Regions from separate parts of the Kitasatospora sp. NPDC002551 genome, predicted to be linked through region 1. Evidence: riboswitches for the same ligand, from Rfam matches in the RefSeq annotation. Region 1 holds a riboswitch; each other region holds the start of a gene.
What was found. Region 1 has a riboswitch for cobalamin ahead of metE (5-methyltetrahydropteroyltriglutamate--homocysteine S-methyltransferase). Riboswitches for the same ligand answer to the same signal wherever they lie in the genome.
Positions count from the first base shown of each region.

Region 1 (3,769 bases):
AGGTAGGCGGGGCGGTCGGCGGCGCGCAGCGGCAGGGTCTCGCGCAGGGCGGGTTCGTCGACCTGGACGACGGCGGCGCCGGCGGCCTCCAGGTCGGCGACCTCGTCGCGCAGGGCGAGGGCGACCTGGCGGGCGGTGTCGGCGAGCGGCTGGTCGTCGCGGACGAAGGACCAGGCGAGCATGGTGACCGGGCCGGTGAGCATGCCCTTGACCGGGCGGTCCGTCAGGCTCCGGGCGTAGCGGAACCAGTCGACGGTCATCGCCCGCGGGCGGGAGATGTCGCCGGCGAGGACCGGGGGCCGCACGTAGCGGGTGCCGTAGGACTGCACCCAGCCGTGCCGGGTGGCCAGGTAGCCGGTGAGCCGTTCGGCGAAGTACTGGACCATGTCGTTGCGTTCGGGCTCGCCGTGGACGAGCACGTCGAGTCCGGCCTTCTCCTGGTAGGCGATCACCTCGCGCACCTCGGCCTCGATGCGCTCGCGGTAGGCGGCGGCGTCGATCCGCCCGGCGCCGAGGTCGGCGCGGGCGAGGCGCAGCTCGGCGGTCTGCGGGAAGGAGCCGATCGTGGTGGTGGGCAGCAGCGGCAGGCCGAGGCGGGCGCGCTGGGCCTCGGCCCGCTCGGGGTAGGCCTGGGCGCGGCGGGTGTCCCCGGCGGTGACGGCGGCGGCGCGGGCGCGTACGGCGGGGTCGCGGGTGATCGGGGAGCGGGCGCGGGAGGCCAGGTCGGCGCGGTTGGCGGCGAGTTCGGCGGTGATCGCGCCGGTGCCCTCGCGCAGGCCGCGGGCGAGCAGGACGGTCTCCTCGGCCTTCTGCCGGGCGAAGGCGAGCCAGCGGGCGAGCTGCGGGTCGAGGTCGCGTTCGGCGGTGGCGTCGAGCGGGACGTGCAGCAGGGAGCAGGACGGTGCCACGTCCACGTGGCCGGCCAGGCCGAGCAGGGTGGCCAGGGTGGCCAGCGACTTCTCCAGGTCGTTGATCCAGACGTTGCGGCCGTCGACGACGCCGGCGACCAGGCGCTTGCCGGGCAGTCCGCCGGCGGCGGCGAGGTCGGCCAGGTTGGCGGCGGCCGGTCCGGTGACGTCCAGGGCCAGGCCCTCGACGGGGGCCTTGGCGAGGACGGGCAGGGCCTCGCCGAGGCGGTCGAAGTAGCTCGCCACCAGCAGCTTCGGCCGGTCGGTGAGGGCGCCGAGGTCGCGGTAGGCGCGGGCGGCGGCGTTCAGTTCGGCCGGGGTGCGGTCCTGGACGAGCGCGGGCTCGTCGAGCTGCACCCAGGCGGCCCCGGCGGCGCGCAGGTCGGCGAGGAGTTCGGCGTAGACCGGGAGCAGCCGGTCGAGCAGGGTGAGCGGGCGGAAGTCCTCGGCCACGCCGGGGGCGGGCTTGGCCAGCAGCAGGTAGGTGATCGGGCCGAGCAGCACCGGCCGGGCCCGGTGGCCGGCCGCGAGGGCCTCGGCCAGTTCGCCGACGGGCTTGGCGGAGTCGGCGGTGAAGGCGGTGCCGGGGCCGAGTTCGGGCACCAGGTAGTGGTAGTTGGTGTCGAACCACTTGGTCATCTCCAGGGGCGCGGCGTCCTGGGTTCCGCGCGCCATGGCGAAGTAGCCGTCGAGCGGGTCGGCCTCGACGGCGGCCCGGTGGCGGGCGGGGATCGCGCCGACGGCGACGGTGGTGTCGAGCACGTGGTCGTAGAGCGAGAAGTCGCCGGTGGGGACCTCGCCGATGCCGGCCCCGGTGAGCCGGCGCCAGGTCTCCCGGCGCAGTTCGGCGGCGGCGGTGTGGAGGGCGTCGGCGGTGACGGTGCCCTTCCAGTAGCCCTCGATCGCCTTCTTGAGTTCCCGGTTCCGGCCCTGGCGGGGGTAGCCGTGGACGGTGGCCAGGGTCGCCGCGGCTGCGGACGTCGCTGTCAAGGGACTCTCCTTCGCGAGTCTTGCTCCTCGGGTGCCCGGTGACGGGGAGGAGGGCGCGAAGGGGTGACGAACCGGGCGGACGCCGTCACGGCTCCGCCGGGTGTGCACGCCGACCCGCCCACGAGGTCACCGGAGAACCGCGCGCGATCGGTCGCGCGCGGGCAACGGGCAGGTCTTCGGACTCGCGGGCACGTCCGCCCGTGAAGGGCGGTCACCTACTGGCCGTCGCTTCCCAGACCCGGCCGGGCCCAGTGCGTATGACGGCGGTCGTTCCCGCTCACCGCTGCGGGGCAGTCCCGGACTGGCCTGTTCAAAGGCGTCACCGGGTTCCCTCTTGCGACGCGCCTGCCTGGCGGGCAGGGCGAACCAGCTGCACCGGCCAGCCTAGACCCACAACCGCTCCCCGTCACCATGGTTTCGCCGACGCCCCCTGTCCTACGACAAGGGTGTTGACGTAGCCTGCCCGGATGAGCGAACGCGTAGTGCCCGAGCCCCAGCGGCGGCGCCGGCGGCCCACCAAGCAGGGGGTCGTGCTCTCCCACGAGCTGATCGTCGACACGGCCCTGCGGCTGATCGGGCAGCACGGCGCGGAGGCCCTCACCGTCCGGAGGCTCGGCGCCGCGCTCGGCGCGGACCCCAGTGCCGTCTACCGCTACTTCCACAGCTCCGACGACCTGCTGCTCGCCATCGCCGACGAGCTGGTCGGCCGCGCCCAGCAGGGCTGGCGGGCCACCGGGGAATGGCGGGCCGACCTGCGGTCCATCGGCCTGCGCATCCACGCCAGCTACCAGGCCCATCCGCAGGCCGCGCTGCTCGCCGCCCACCGCACCACCGGGCGCACCCACGAGATCGCCGCCGTCGAGGCGATCCTCGGCGTGCTGCGCGGCGCGGGCTTCCCCGATCCCGAGGCGGTGCGGATCTACCACGCGTTCGTGGACCAGAGCCTCGGCTTCGCCGCGCTGGACGCCGCCGCGCTCGCCCTGCCCGCCTCCGCGCAGTCGGCGGACCTGCGGGTCTGGCACGCCTCGTACGCCCGGCTGGACGCCGCGACCAACCCGCACATCGCCGCCACCGCGCACCTGCTCACCGCCGACATGCGGCGCAGCGGCTACCCGTACGCGCTGGACCTGTTGCTGGACGCCGCCGAGGCCCGGCTGGCGAAGTCGCGCTGAGCACGGCGACCGCCGGGCGGAGGGTGATCCTGCGGCCCGGCGGCCACCGTGAGCGGCCACCGTGAGCGGGCGCGGTCAGCCGGCCTCGTGGACCAGCTCACCGCCCACGTACGTCCGCAGCACCCGGGCCTCGGCGATCTCCTCGGCCGGGCCGCTGAGGATGTCGCGGTCCAGGACGACCAGGTCGGCCCACCGGCCCGGGGCGAGCACGCCGGCGTCGTCGTGGCCGTTCACGTGCGCGGCGCCGGCCGTGTAGGCGGCGATCGCGGAGGCGAGGTCGAGCCGCTGCTCGGGCAGGAAGACCCGCTCGTCCTCGCTGTCCGGCTCCCTCCGGTTGACGGCCACGTGCAGGCCGGCCAGCGGGTCCGGGCTGCTCACCGGCCAGTCGCTGCCCGCCGCGAGGGTGGCGCCCGCCCGCTGGAGCGCGCCGAACGGGTACTGCCAGGCGGCGCGCTCCGGGCCGAGGAACGGGATGGTCAGCTCGTCCATCTGCGGTTCGTGGGCCGCCCACAGCGGCTGGATGTTGGCGACGGCGCCGAGCCGGGCGAAGCGCGGCAGGTCGTCCGGGTGGACCACCTGGAGGTGGGCGAGGTGGTGGCGGGTGTCGCGCCACCCGTTGGCGGCGCGGGCGGCCTCGACCGCGTCCAGGGCCTCGCGCACCGCCCGGTCGCCGAGCGCGTGGAAGTGCACCTGGAAGCC
Region 1 is NZ_JBEOWI010000041.1:36,906-40,674, forward strand. It holds gene metE (5-methyltetrahydropteroyltriglutamate--homocysteine S-methyltransferase) at 1-1,898, opposite strand, end outside; cobalamin riboswitch at 2,061-2,271, opposite strand; gene ABT093_RS28735 (TetR/AcrR family transcriptional regulator) at 2,366-3,070, shown strand; gene ABT093_RS28740 (amidohydrolase) at 3,146-3,769, opposite strand, start outside.

Region 2 (3,769 bases), on a different contig from region 1:
CTGCCCGTCCGAGGCCGGCGGCGCCGTCGGACGCGCCCGCCCGCCGTCGTGACCGGACGCCACCACCGCGATCAGGCCGACCACGAGGGCCGCCACCGCCACCCGTCCGAGCGCCCGCACCACCCAGACCGGCAGCGACCGGGCCCCGCCCCGCCCCGGCGCCCCCAGCCGCCCGGCCCGCCGGGCCGGCCGCAGCAGCCGGGCCAACAGCAGTACGGCGACCGGGACTTGCAGCAGCCACACGACGGTGCGCGGCCACTCGCCGAACCACACGTTGGTCCCGTAGAGCAGGGTGTGCCAGACGCTCAGCACGTAGACGACGATCACGAAGCGGTGCAGCCGGCGCCAGGTGTTCGGCCCGAACCGGTGCCGCACGTAGAACAACAGGCCGAGCGGCACGGCCAGGTAGAGCGCGCCCTGCCCGAGCGGGATGGCGATCCGGCCGGTGCCGGAGTCGTACCAGCCGGGCACGAAGCTGTCGGCGAACCCCGACCAGAGCCGGTCGCCCCACGCCGACTCGGCCTCGTAGCGCACGAGTTCGGCCGCGAACATCAGCGCGTGCGCGAACATCAGGGCCGTCGTGGTCAGGCTCGTCGTGCGGTGCCAGCGCTCCAGGGTCTGCCGGGCGACCGGCAGCCGGCCGGGCCGCGGACCGGACAGCAGCAGCCCGAGCACCACCGTCCCCCAGGCCCACAGCAGCCCCGACCAGCCGAACGCCTGGCTCAGCAGGTACATCCAGTACGTGCCCGCGTCGTCCATGAACGGCATGACCGCCACCGTCGCCGAGGTGCCCGCGTCCATCCGGACGTACAGCAGCACGAACACCGCCGCGGTGACGCCGACCGCCGCGCTCGCGTCGGGCAGCGCGGCCCGCAGGTCGGCCCGCAGGGCGCCGCGCCCGGCGGGCCGCCTCCCGGCGGCGGGCGGGGCGTGCGAACCGTCGTCCCCCGGCGTCGTCCCAGGCAGCATCGTGGACCTTCCCGAACGGCGGGACACCGGTGGCGGTGTGCGGCGGGCGGTGTGACGAACCAGTGTGGCGGAGGGGCTCCGGCTTGCCGAGCCCCTATCCGGCCACAGTGGCTCGTGGGCCGACGGCCCTTCCGCAGCAGCGCCCCGACGCCCCGGCCCGCGGACCGATCGCAATTCGGACAACCGTCCGCGCGCGCCCTGCCACCGGAGCGCGAGCCCTCGTATGCTGATGTCCGCAGCCGGTTCGCGCCTCCTGTCCGACCGGACTTCGGCGGCGCGACGCAAGAGGGAACCCGGTGGGAATCCGGGACTGTCCCGCAGCGGTGAGTGGGAACGAAAGCCGTCAACAGCACTGGGCCCGGCTCCGCCAAGGCCTGGGAAGCGACGGCCGGTAGGTGTGCGCCGGTCCCCCCGGCGCACCGGCCCGCGAGTCCGAAGACCTGCCGCTGCGCCCGCACCCCCACGTGCGGGCTGTGCACGGTGACCTCGTGGACTGGGTCGGCGGTACGGACGGCTGCGCGGCGTGCGACGACGCGCCGTGCCCTCCTCCTCCGGGTCGTGACGCGGGGCTCGGAACGAGGAGGAGGACGTGTCCGTGACCGCGCGAGTTCCGCCCGCCCGCACCGGGCGACGGCCGGCCCGCCCCCAGGCGGCCCGGGCGGCGCGATGGTGACCCCCACCGGAGGGGCCCGGCCCGCCCCGCCGCCGGGCGGCACGGTCTCCGGCGTCTGCCACGGCACCCTGGGCGAGCTGTACCAGGGACCGCTGCGCGCCCGTTCCCGCCCTGACATCGCGGTGGTGTCGTTCCCCGTCGACCGCCACTCCTGGGTGCACTTCACCCGGGGGACGGACCCGCCGGACCCGCTGCCGCTCGGGGCGAAGGCCGCGACGGCGGCCCGGCTGTTCCTGGAACGCTTCGGGCTGACCCTGCCGCCGGGCCGCTGGTGCGTGCACTCCGACCTCACCGTCGGTGTGGGCATGGCGAGTTCGACCGCCGACATCGTGGCGACGCTGCGCTGCCTGTTCCGGCTCTTCGCGCTGCCGTACGACACCGGGGTGGTGCTCGCCGTGCTGCGCGAGATCGAGCGGGCCGACAGCGTCTTCCTCGACGAGTTCGCCCTGTACCTGAGCGGCCGGCACCGGGTGGTGCGGCGGCTGGGCACCGGCATCGGCTTCCACACCGCGTACATCACCGAGCCCGGCACGGTGGACACCGCCGCCGTCACCGACCTGCTGCTCGGGCACTACCGGCGGCACGGCGAGGAGTACCGGCGCTGCCTGGCCGACCTGCTCAAGGGCTTCGCCGCGGGCGACCCGGCCGCCGTCGCGCGGACGGCCACGGTGAGCGCCGCGCTCTCCCAACAGGTGCTCCCCAAGGCGACGTTCGACGCGCTACTCGCCCACCGCGAGGAGTTCGGCGCCGACGGGATCTTCGTCGCCCACACCGGCTGCCTGATCGGCTACCTGCTCCCCGGACGCCCCGACGCCGCGCTCAAGTCGGACCTGTCCGCGTTCTTCCACTCGCTCGGCCACCAGTGTTCCTTCGCCCAAGGAGGCTACGGGTGATCCACCCCCACATCGCCGACGCCCTGAAGGTCCCCGATCTCGTCCGGCTCACCGACGGCCTCGTGCTGGTCCGGTTCGAGTCGATGAAGATATACTCGGCGCTCGCCGCCGTCCGCCACCTGCTGGAACGCGGCACCGTCCGCCCGGGGCAGACCCTGGTGGACAGCTCCAGCGGCATCTACGCCTACGCGCTGGCGCTCGCCTGCCACCGGCACGGCATGCGCTGCCACATCGTCGCGTCCACCACGGTCGACGCCACCACCCGCGCCCAGTTGGAGATCCTCGGCGCCACCGTGGAGCAGGTCGTGCCGTCCCGCGACCTCAAGCTGGACCAGGAGCTGCGGGTGCGGCGGGTGCGCGAGCTGCTCGCCGCGCACCCGGACTGGCACTGGATGCGCCAGTACCACGACGACGTCCACTACCTCGGCTACCACGAGGTCGCTGACCGGATCGCGGCCGCCTTCCCCGGCGCCGCGCTGACCGTCGTCGGCGGCGTCGGCTCCGGCGCCTCGACCGGCGGGGTGGCGACCCGGCTGCGCGCCCTCGACCCGTCGGTGCGGCTGGTCGGGGTGCAGCCCTTCGGCAGCGTCACCTTCGGCAGCCAGGGGCACCACGACCCGGAGGCGATCATCGCCGGGATCGGCTCGTCCATCGTCTTCGACAACGTCCGCCACCACCTCTACGACGGCATCCACTGGCTGGACTTCACCCACGCCATGGCGGGTACCGTCGCCCTGCTGCGCGACCACGCCGTCTTCGCCGGGCTGTCCACCGGCGCCGGCTACCTGGCCGCGACCTACGAGGCGCGCCGCCACCCCGACCGGCTGCACCTGATGATCGGTGCCGACACCGGTCACCGCTACGTCGAGCGTGTCTTCGCCCGGCACGCCGAGGCCCCCGACCCGGTCGCGCTGAAACCGGTCGAGGTCTCCGCCCCCGAGGAGATGTCCATGCCCTGGTCCACGATGGCCTGGCGGCGCACCGCGTGCCCGCCGCACCGGAAGGAGCGGGCGGCATGAGCATCGTCTGCCTGGAATCGCTCACCTTCGGCCTCGGCCACCTGGTGCGCGCCGCCGACGCGCTCGGCGAGCGGCTGACCCTGCTCACCGGCGACCGGTCCTCCTACACCTACGAGTTGGAGCGGCTGCCGGCGGACGCGCTGGACGTCGTGGAGACCGACACCTTCGACGTGGACGGGCTCACCGCGCTGCTGGAACGCTCCCCCCGCCCACGC
Region 2 is NZ_JBEOWI010000016.1:58,621-62,389, reverse strand. It holds gene ABT093_RS16505 (ferric reductase-like transmembrane domain-containing protein) at 1-969, opposite strand, end outside; cobalamin riboswitch at 1,192-1,431, shown strand; gene ABT093_RS16500 (GHMP family kinase ATP-binding protein) at 1,636-2,535, shown strand; gene ABT093_RS16495 (cysteine synthase family protein) at 2,532-3,554, shown strand; gene ABT093_RS16490 (ATP-grasp domain-containing protein) at 3,551-3,769, shown strand, end outside.
Region 2: it holds a riboswitch for cobalamin, as region 1 does, so the genes downstream of both, ABT093_RS16500 (GHMP family kinase ATP-binding protein) here and metE (5-methyltetrahydropteroyltriglutamate--homocysteine S-methyltransferase) in region 1, are expected to answer to the same signal.

Region 3 (3,769 bases), on a different contig from region 1:
GCGGTGTGCCGCAGGGCGAGGCGGGGTTCCTCGTCGGCGACCGCGTGGAAGCCGCGCGGGGAGTGGTGGCCGGGGCCCACGGGGTAGCGGCGCAGGTGGATCGTGTCGCCCTCGCCGGTGGCCACCACGTCGTAGGCGGTGGGCCGTTCGGCGGCGAGCGGGACCGGCCGGGGGTAGGGCAGCGGCTGCGGGTCACCGGGCGGCTGCTCGATGCCGGGCAGGTGGGCGAGGAGCAGGTCGCGCAGCAGCCGGGCGGACTCGCCGCGCCGGCCCAGCGAGCGGTCGGTGACCGGGCGCAGGGCGGCCGGGTCCTGGTCGGCCATCGCCCGTTCGAGCTGGGCGAGCAGGTCGCCGTCGGGGTCGAGGGCCGGGGCGGTCTGGCCGAAGGCGTAGCCGGGGGAGCGGGGGTCGAGTTCGGCGGCGCCGGTGGCGACCAGCAGGGTGCGGCGTTCCAGGGCGGCGCCGTAGAAGGAGACCGAGCCGTGGTCGCCGATCACGCAGTCGGCGGCGATCAGGGTGGCCTGCCAGCCCTGGTCCGGCGGGACGAGCCGCAGGCCGCGGCGTTCGGCGGCGGCGAGCAGGGCGCGCGGGTCGTGCCGGGCCCAGACGTTGGGGTGCAGGACGACGGCGACGGCGTACTCGTCGGCGGGCAGCTGTTCGACCAGTCGCAGCGGCAGGCCCGGATGGCGGCCCAGCAGCGAGTGCTCGCTCCAGGTGGAGTTGACCACGACGAGCCGGCGGCCGTCGACCGCGCCGAGGGCGGCCCGGTAGCCGTCGCGGGCGGCGAGTGAGGCGAGCATCCGGTCGAAGCACGGGTCGCCGACCTCGCGGGCGCGGGGCAGGGCCTCGGGGCAGGCGGCCCGCAGGCGCTCGAACTGTTCCCGGTGGGAGAGGCCGATGACGGCGGGGAAGACCCGGCCGCGGTGGGTGAGCTCGCGCCGGGAGAGCCCGGCGGAGGTCACCGTGTCGCCGGTGGACTCGGGGACCAGGCGGTTGTAGCCGGCGCCGTGCGGCAGGACGACGAGGGGTGCGCGCAGCCGGTGCATCGAGGCGTGGACGGCGCAGGCGACGGCGAGGTCGAAGGGCCGGCGGACGGCGTCCCGCCAGGGCAGGACGGTCAGGCCGGGCTGGGCGCGGAGGTAGTCGTCGAGGCCGGCGGCGAACGCGGAGCCGGGGTTGACGGTGACGGAGAAGCCGATGCCGTCCAGTTCGCGCAGCAGGGTGAGGACGTCCAGGACGCGGGTCGCCGAGGTGAGGGTGCGGGCCACCGCCAGGACACGGGCCCGGGCGGGCCGGGTGTTCCAGCGGTCGTCGTCGGGCCGGGCCCGGAGCCGGCGGCGGTTCAGCACGTCATGATCGTACGCAACGGGGCCCGGCCGGGCGCGGCGTCCGGACGGACGCCGGACGGGGGGTCAGCCCGCCGCCGCGGCGGGGGCGTCACCGGCGCACTGGTCGAGCAGGGGGCGCAGGGTGGCGTCCACGAGCCGGTAGCGCACGACACGCCCCTCCTTCTCCCCGGCGACCACACCGGCCGTCCGCAGCAGCCGCAGGGCCTGGGAGACGGCGGGGTCGCGCATGCCGGTGGCGACCGCGAGGTCGGTCACGGCGAGCGGGCCGGTGCGGTGCAGGGCGAGCAGGAGGGCGAGCCTGCCGGGGTCGGCGAGCAGGGCGAAGCGGTCGGCCCAGGAGCGGACGTGGGCCGTGTCGCCGATCGCGGCGATGGCCTCGCAGACCCGGTGGCCGTCGATGGTGCGGTGGCCCGCGCGGTCGGCCGGTACGAGATGCATACGGCCCATTCTGGCAGGCGGCGGGCTGTGATCCTGGACACCTGCGCAGGTGCGCAGCCTTGCAAGCGTTGTCCCTGGCCCCTACCGTGTTCCCCGCCGTGGTGCTCGGGAAGACCGGTGACGGACCCTCAGGGGTCCCAGTCCGGAGCGGCCCTCGCCACTGTGATCGGGGGAGAGTGTCCGTACCCACGACGCCACTGGGCGCCTCGCGCGGCTGGGAAGGCGGGTACGGGAGCCCCGTCAGCCAGGAGACCGGCCGCGGCATCTCACGAAGTCTTTCCACGAGGTGCTGGAGCGTGATCCGCAGATGACCCTGCCCGAAACCGCCGCGGCCGCGGCGCCGCCCGCCGCCCTGCCCGCCTTCCGCTGGCGCCGCGAGGACACCCTGCGCACAGCCGGACTGATGGGCGTGATCCTCGCCATGCACGTGGTGGCGTTCGGCACGCTGATCTTCCTGGTCGCACCGGAGAAGTACGAGGTGGGCACCCAGGTCTTCGGGGTGGGCCTGGGCATCACCGCCTACACCCTCGGCATGCGGCACGCCTTCGACGCCGACCACATCGCGGTGATCGACAACACCACCCGCAAGCTGATGGCGGACGGCAAGCGCCCGGTCTCGGTGGGCTTCTGGTTCGCGCTCGGGCACTCCTCGATGGTGGTGCTGATGGCCGCCCTGGTGGCGGGTGGCGCGCAGCTGGCCAACACGCTGATGGACGACGACTCGACCACCCACCAGTGGCTGGGCATGGTCGGCACCTCGGCCTCCGGCGTCTTCCTCTACCTGATCGGCGCGCTGAACCTGGCCGCGCTGTTCGGCATCCTCAGGGTGTTCCGCTCGATGCGGGCCGGGCGGTTCGACGAGGCCGAGCTGGAGGAGCACCTGAACGCCCGCGGCCTGCTGGCCCGGGTGCTGAACCGGGCGACCCGCTCGATCACCCGGCCCGGGCAGATGTTCCCGGTCGGCATGGTGCTGGGCCTGGGCTTCGACACCGCGACCGAGGTCACCCTGATGGTGATGGCCGGCTCGGGCGCGGCCTCCGGCCTCCCCTGGTACGCGATCGTCTGCCTGCCGCTGCTCTTCGCGGCCGGGATGAGCCTGTTCGACACGCTGGACGGCACCTTCATGAACTTCGCCTACCAGTGGGCGTTCTCCAACCCGGTGCGGAAGGTGTACTACAACCTGACCATCACCGGCCTGTCCATCGCGGTCGCCTTCATCATCGGCACCATCGAACTGGTCGGCGTCCTCCACGAGAAGCTGGACCTCACCGACCCGGTGACCGGCTGGATCGCGGACATCTCCCTGGACAACGTCGGCTACGCGATCGTCGGCCTGTTCGTGGTGGTCTGGGCCGCCGCCATCGCCTACTGGCGCCTGGCCGGCGTCGAGAAGAAGTGGGCCCCGAAGCCCGCCGGGGGCGCGGAGTACGCGCCCGCGAGCAAGCTGTAGCGGGGCCCGGCTCGGCGCCGGGGCGGGGCCCGGGTGGGGGCGTTCGGCGGGCGGATCGGGGGGCGGGTTCGTAGGCTCGACGCATGGCTGATGGGTACGCGGGCCGGCGGGAGCGGTTGCGGGAGCACTGTGGTGCGTCCGGGGCCGACGCGGCGCTGATCACCCGGGCGGCGAACGTGCGGTACCTCACCGGGTGCCCGCCGTGCGGGGCGAGCCTGCTGCTGACCCGGGACCGGGCGCTGCTCGCGCTGCCGGACGACCTGCCGCCGGACGACACCGGCGAGCACCTGATCGCCCCCGAGGTCACCCAGCTGCCGGTGGCGGCCGGGGCGGACACCGCGCTGGCCGCGGCCGCCGCCGCGGCCCGGCTGCGGGTGGCCGGGCTCGCGGTGGAGGAGCACGACCTGACGGTCACCCGGCACCGGGCGGTGGCCGGGCTGGCCGAGGGGGTGCGGCTGAGCGACGTGGGCCAGGCGGTGGAGCGGCTGCGGGTGGTCAAGGACGAGCACGAGATCGCCGACCTGCGGATCGC
Region 3 is NZ_JBEOWI010000073.1:25,640-29,408, reverse strand. It holds gene ABT093_RS36305 (hypothetical protein) at 1-1,349, opposite strand, end outside; gene ABT093_RS36300 (ArsR/SmtB family transcription factor) at 1,413-1,787, opposite strand; cobalamin riboswitch at 1,870-2,062, shown strand; gene nicT (Nickel transporter NicT) at 2,095-3,237, shown strand; gene ABT093_RS36290 (M24 family metallopeptidase) at 3,321-3,769, shown strand, end outside.
Region 3: it holds a riboswitch for cobalamin, as region 1 does, so the genes downstream of both, nicT (Nickel transporter NicT) here and metE (5-methyltetrahydropteroyltriglutamate--homocysteine S-methyltransferase) in region 1, are expected to answer to the same signal.

Region 4 (3,769 bases), on a different contig from region 1:
GAACATCAGTTCGGTGATGCCGACGTCGTTGGTCACCGTGCGGGCCGGCTTCTCCTTGAAGGTGACCTTGGTGCCGCAGTTCTCCACGGTCACCGGGTAGTGGGCGGAGGCGGTGGCGGCGCCGTCGCCGCGCGGGGCGATCTCGGCGCCGCAGCCGGTGAGCGCGAGGGCGAGCAGGGCGGCGGCAACGGCCTTGGTGCGCATGGGAGGTCCTCGGGGAAGGGGCGAGCGGAAGGACGGGGACGGGGGGCTACGGCAGGCGGTCGAGGAGGAGCTGGAGGGCGCCGGTGACCGGGTGCCGCACGGGCGTCGCGCGGACCCTGAACACCTCGGCCAGCAGCCCGGGTTCGAGCACCTCGGCGGGCGGCCCGGAGGCGACGATCCGGCCGTCCGCGACCACGTAGAGCAGATCGCAGTGCCCGGCGGCCAGGTTGAGGTCGTGCAGCGCGGTGAGCACCGTCGGCCCGGCCTCCCGGACGAGTGCCAGCACCTCCAGCTGGTGGGCGATGTCCAGGTGGTTGGTGGGCTCGTCGAGGACCAGCACCCGGGGCTCCTGGACGAGTGCGCGGGCGATCAGCACCCGCTGCTTCTCGCCGCCGGACAGGCTCAGGAAGCCCCGGGCGGCCAGGTGCGCGGCGCCGACCCGGCGCAGCGCCTCGGCGCAGCGGTCCGCGTCCCCGGCGGACGGCCCGGCCAGGGCGCCGCGCCGGTGCGGCAGCCGGCCCATGCCGACCACCTCGGCCACCGTGAAGTCGAACTCGGCGGAGTGCTCCTGCGGCAGCGCCGCCACCCGGCGGGCGGCCTCGCGCGGGGCGAGCGCGTGCAACTCGTCGCCGCCCAGCAGGACGGCGCCGGCGGCGGGCCGCAGCGCCCGGTAGACGCAGCGCAGCAGGGTGGACTTGCCGCTGCCGTTCGGGCCGATCAGGCCGACCACCTGGCCGGCGGCGGCGGTCAGCGTGACGTCGTGCACCAGCCGGACGCCGGCCAGGTCGACCGAGACCCCGTCGACGGCGAGGTCCAGGGCGGCGGTGGGGAGGGCGGCGGTGGGGAGGGCGGTCACCGGCCACCTCCGAAGGAGTAGCCGCGACGGCGCATCAGCAGCAAGAAGCAGGGCACCCCGAGGGCCGCGGTGACCACGCCGACCGGCAGCTCGGCGGGCGCCAGCAGGGTGCGGGAGACGATGTCCACCCAGACCAGCAGCAGCGCTCCGGCGAGCGGCGCGACCAGCAGCACCCGGCGGTGGCCGGCGCCGACCAGCATCCGCACCAGGTGCGGGACCATCAGTCCGACGAAGCCGATCGCCCCGCTGACCGCGACCACGGTGCCGGTGACGGCCGCGGTGACCACGAACAGCTCGCGGCGCAGCCGGTCCGGGTCCACGCCGAGCGAGGCGGCCGTCTCGTCGCCCATCGCCAGCGCGTCCAGCCGCCCGGCGGCGCAGGCCAGGTACGCCAGACCGGCCAGCACGGTGACGGCGGCGATCGGCACCGAGCCCCAGGTCGCCCCGCCGAGGCTGCCGAGCAGCCACATCATCGCGGAGCGGGCGGCCTCGCCGCGGGCGGCGGCGAAGACCATCAGCGCCGTCAGCGCGGAGAAGCCGTAGGACATCGCGGTGCCGGTGAGCACCAGTCGCAGCGGGGTGAGCCCGTGGGCGGTACGGGCCGTCAGGTAGACCAGCACCATGGCGAGCAGGGCGGCGGCGAAGGCGGAGGCGGACAGCGCCCAGACGCCGAGCGAGGCGAAGGCGCCCAGCATCAGCACGGCGTTGGCGCCGACCGAGGCACCGGAGGAGATGCCCAGCACGAAGGGGTCGGCGAGCGCGTTGCGGACCATCGCCTGGACGGCGACCCCGGTGGCGGCGAGTCCGGCGCCGACCACCGCGGCCAGGACGGCGCGCGGCAGCCGGATCTCCCAGACGATCGCGTAGGCGGCGGCCTCGTCGGCCTCCAGCCGGCCGCCCGTCAGTCCGGCGCGCAGCAGCCGCAGGACCTGGCTCCAGCCGAGTCCGGAGGAGCCGACCGCGACGGCGCAGACCAGGGAGACCAGCAGCGCCAGGGCGAGGGCGGCGGCCAGCGGGACCGCGGGTGTTCGGCGCGGGCCCGGTGGGGCCGCGGCGGTGGCCGGTGCGGTCGCGGTGCTGCTCACTGGTGGGCGCGCCTTGCCTCGGGCCGCGCACGGCACGGGGCGGCACGCCCGGGCGCGGGTGTGCCGGGGCGCCATCCCCTCGCAGTCCACGGCGAGTTGTCGGGAGGTCGGCGTCCTCGGGCGATCGGGCTCACGGGCGCGGGGCACCGTTTACCGTTGCGGGTCAGCGCCGGATTCTCACCGGCTTCCCCCTCGGGACGCCCTGGCAGCATAACAAGCGCCAAGGGCAGGCATCCCTTACCGCCCCGCCCCGAGCGCCCCGGAGGCGAGCGGGTGAGAGCACTGCGGCCGGGACCACACGAGCGCCCCCCGTCCGGCGTGCGGACGGGGGGCGCTCGAAAGATGGAGTGAGCGGGGATCAGCCCTGCTTGGTCTCCCAGAAGATCTTGTCGACCTCGGCGATGAGGTCGAGCAGCGCCTGGCCGGTGGCCGGGTCGGTGGACGCCTTGGCGGCCGAGGCGGCCTTCAGGGTGTCGTTGATCAGCTGGTGCAGCTGCGGGTACTTCTCGAAGTGCGGGGCCTTGAAGTAGTCGCTCCACAGCACCGAGATGTGGTGCTTGACGGCCTCGGCGCGCTGCTCCTTGATGATGATGGCGCGGGCGCGGAAGTGCGCGTCCTCGTTGGCCTGGTACTTCTCCTGGGTGGCCTTCACGGACTCGGCCTCAAGGCGGGCCTGGGCCGGGTCGTACACACCGCAGGGCAGGTCGCAGTGGGCGTGGGCGGTGGCGCGCGGTGCAAACAGACGAGAGAACATGGGAGTCCTTCCTTAGATCGTCTTCCCGCGCCCGAGATTACCCTTCGGGCCCTGCGGTTTCTCGGTCGGGCGGCGGGCCTAGGGCAAAAGGCGGAGCCGGAACCGGGTGATTCCGGACATCGGCGGGCGGTGTCCGGTGCGGCAGACTGGTGTGCGACAGCGGGACGCGGTGGGACGCGGTCCGGGAGGAGGAGTCGTGGCACGGAGCGCGGAAGCGGAGGAGGGGCCCCCGGCGGGCGGCGCGCCGTTCGGGCTGATCGACGTGGCGGGGGACTCGATGGTGCCGACCCTGCGTGACGGTGACCAGCTCCTGGTGCGGTACGGCGCGCGGATCCGGCCCGGCGCGGTGGTGGTCTTCCGCCACCCGTTCCAGCAGAACCTGCTGGTGGTCAAGCGCGCCGACGGGCGGCGCCCCAAGGGCTGGTGGCTGCTCTCCGACAACCGGCCGGTGGACAGCGACAGCCGCAGCTACGGCGCGGTGCCGGACGAGCTGGTGCTCGGCCGGGTGCTGCTGCGGCTGCGCCCGCGCCCGGCCTGGCTGGCGCCCGGCCGCCGGCTGGAGCGGCTGCTGCTCTCCGGGCCGCTCGCCAGGGTCCCCGGGCTGGCCCGCCGCCTCGGCGTCTGGGTCCGCCCGGAGGAACTGCGGGGCGCGCCCTAACCTTCCGCGCCGCCGGCCGCGGCCGCGGCCTCCAGGCGTTTGCGGGCGCGGTAGGCGGCGACGTTGGCGCGGGTCGCGCAGCGGTCCGAGCAGTACCGGCGCGACCGGTTGGTGGAGGTGTCCAGGTAGGCGTTGCGGCAGGGCGCGGCCTGGCAGATGCCGAGCCGGTCGGCGCCCAGCTCGGTCAGGTGCACGGCCAGGCCCATGCAGGC
Region 4 is NZ_JBEOWI010000008.1:166,556-170,324, reverse strand. It holds gene ABT093_RS11020 (ABC transporter substrate-binding protein) at 1-204, opposite strand, end outside; gene ABT093_RS11015 (ABC transporter ATP-binding protein) at 251-1,021, opposite strand; gene ABT093_RS11010 (FecCD family ABC transporter permease) at 1,057-2,145, opposite strand; cobalamin riboswitch at 2,252-2,379, opposite strand; gene sodN (superoxide dismutase, Ni) at 2,504-2,899, opposite strand; gene sodX (nickel-type superoxide dismutase maturation protease) at 3,096-3,557, shown strand; gene ABT093_RS10995 (CGNR zinc finger domain-containing protein) at 3,554-3,769, opposite strand, start outside.
Region 4: it holds a riboswitch for cobalamin, as region 1 does, so the genes downstream of both, ABT093_RS11010 (FecCD family ABC transporter permease) here and metE (5-methyltetrahydropteroyltriglutamate--homocysteine S-methyltransferase) in region 1, are expected to answer to the same signal.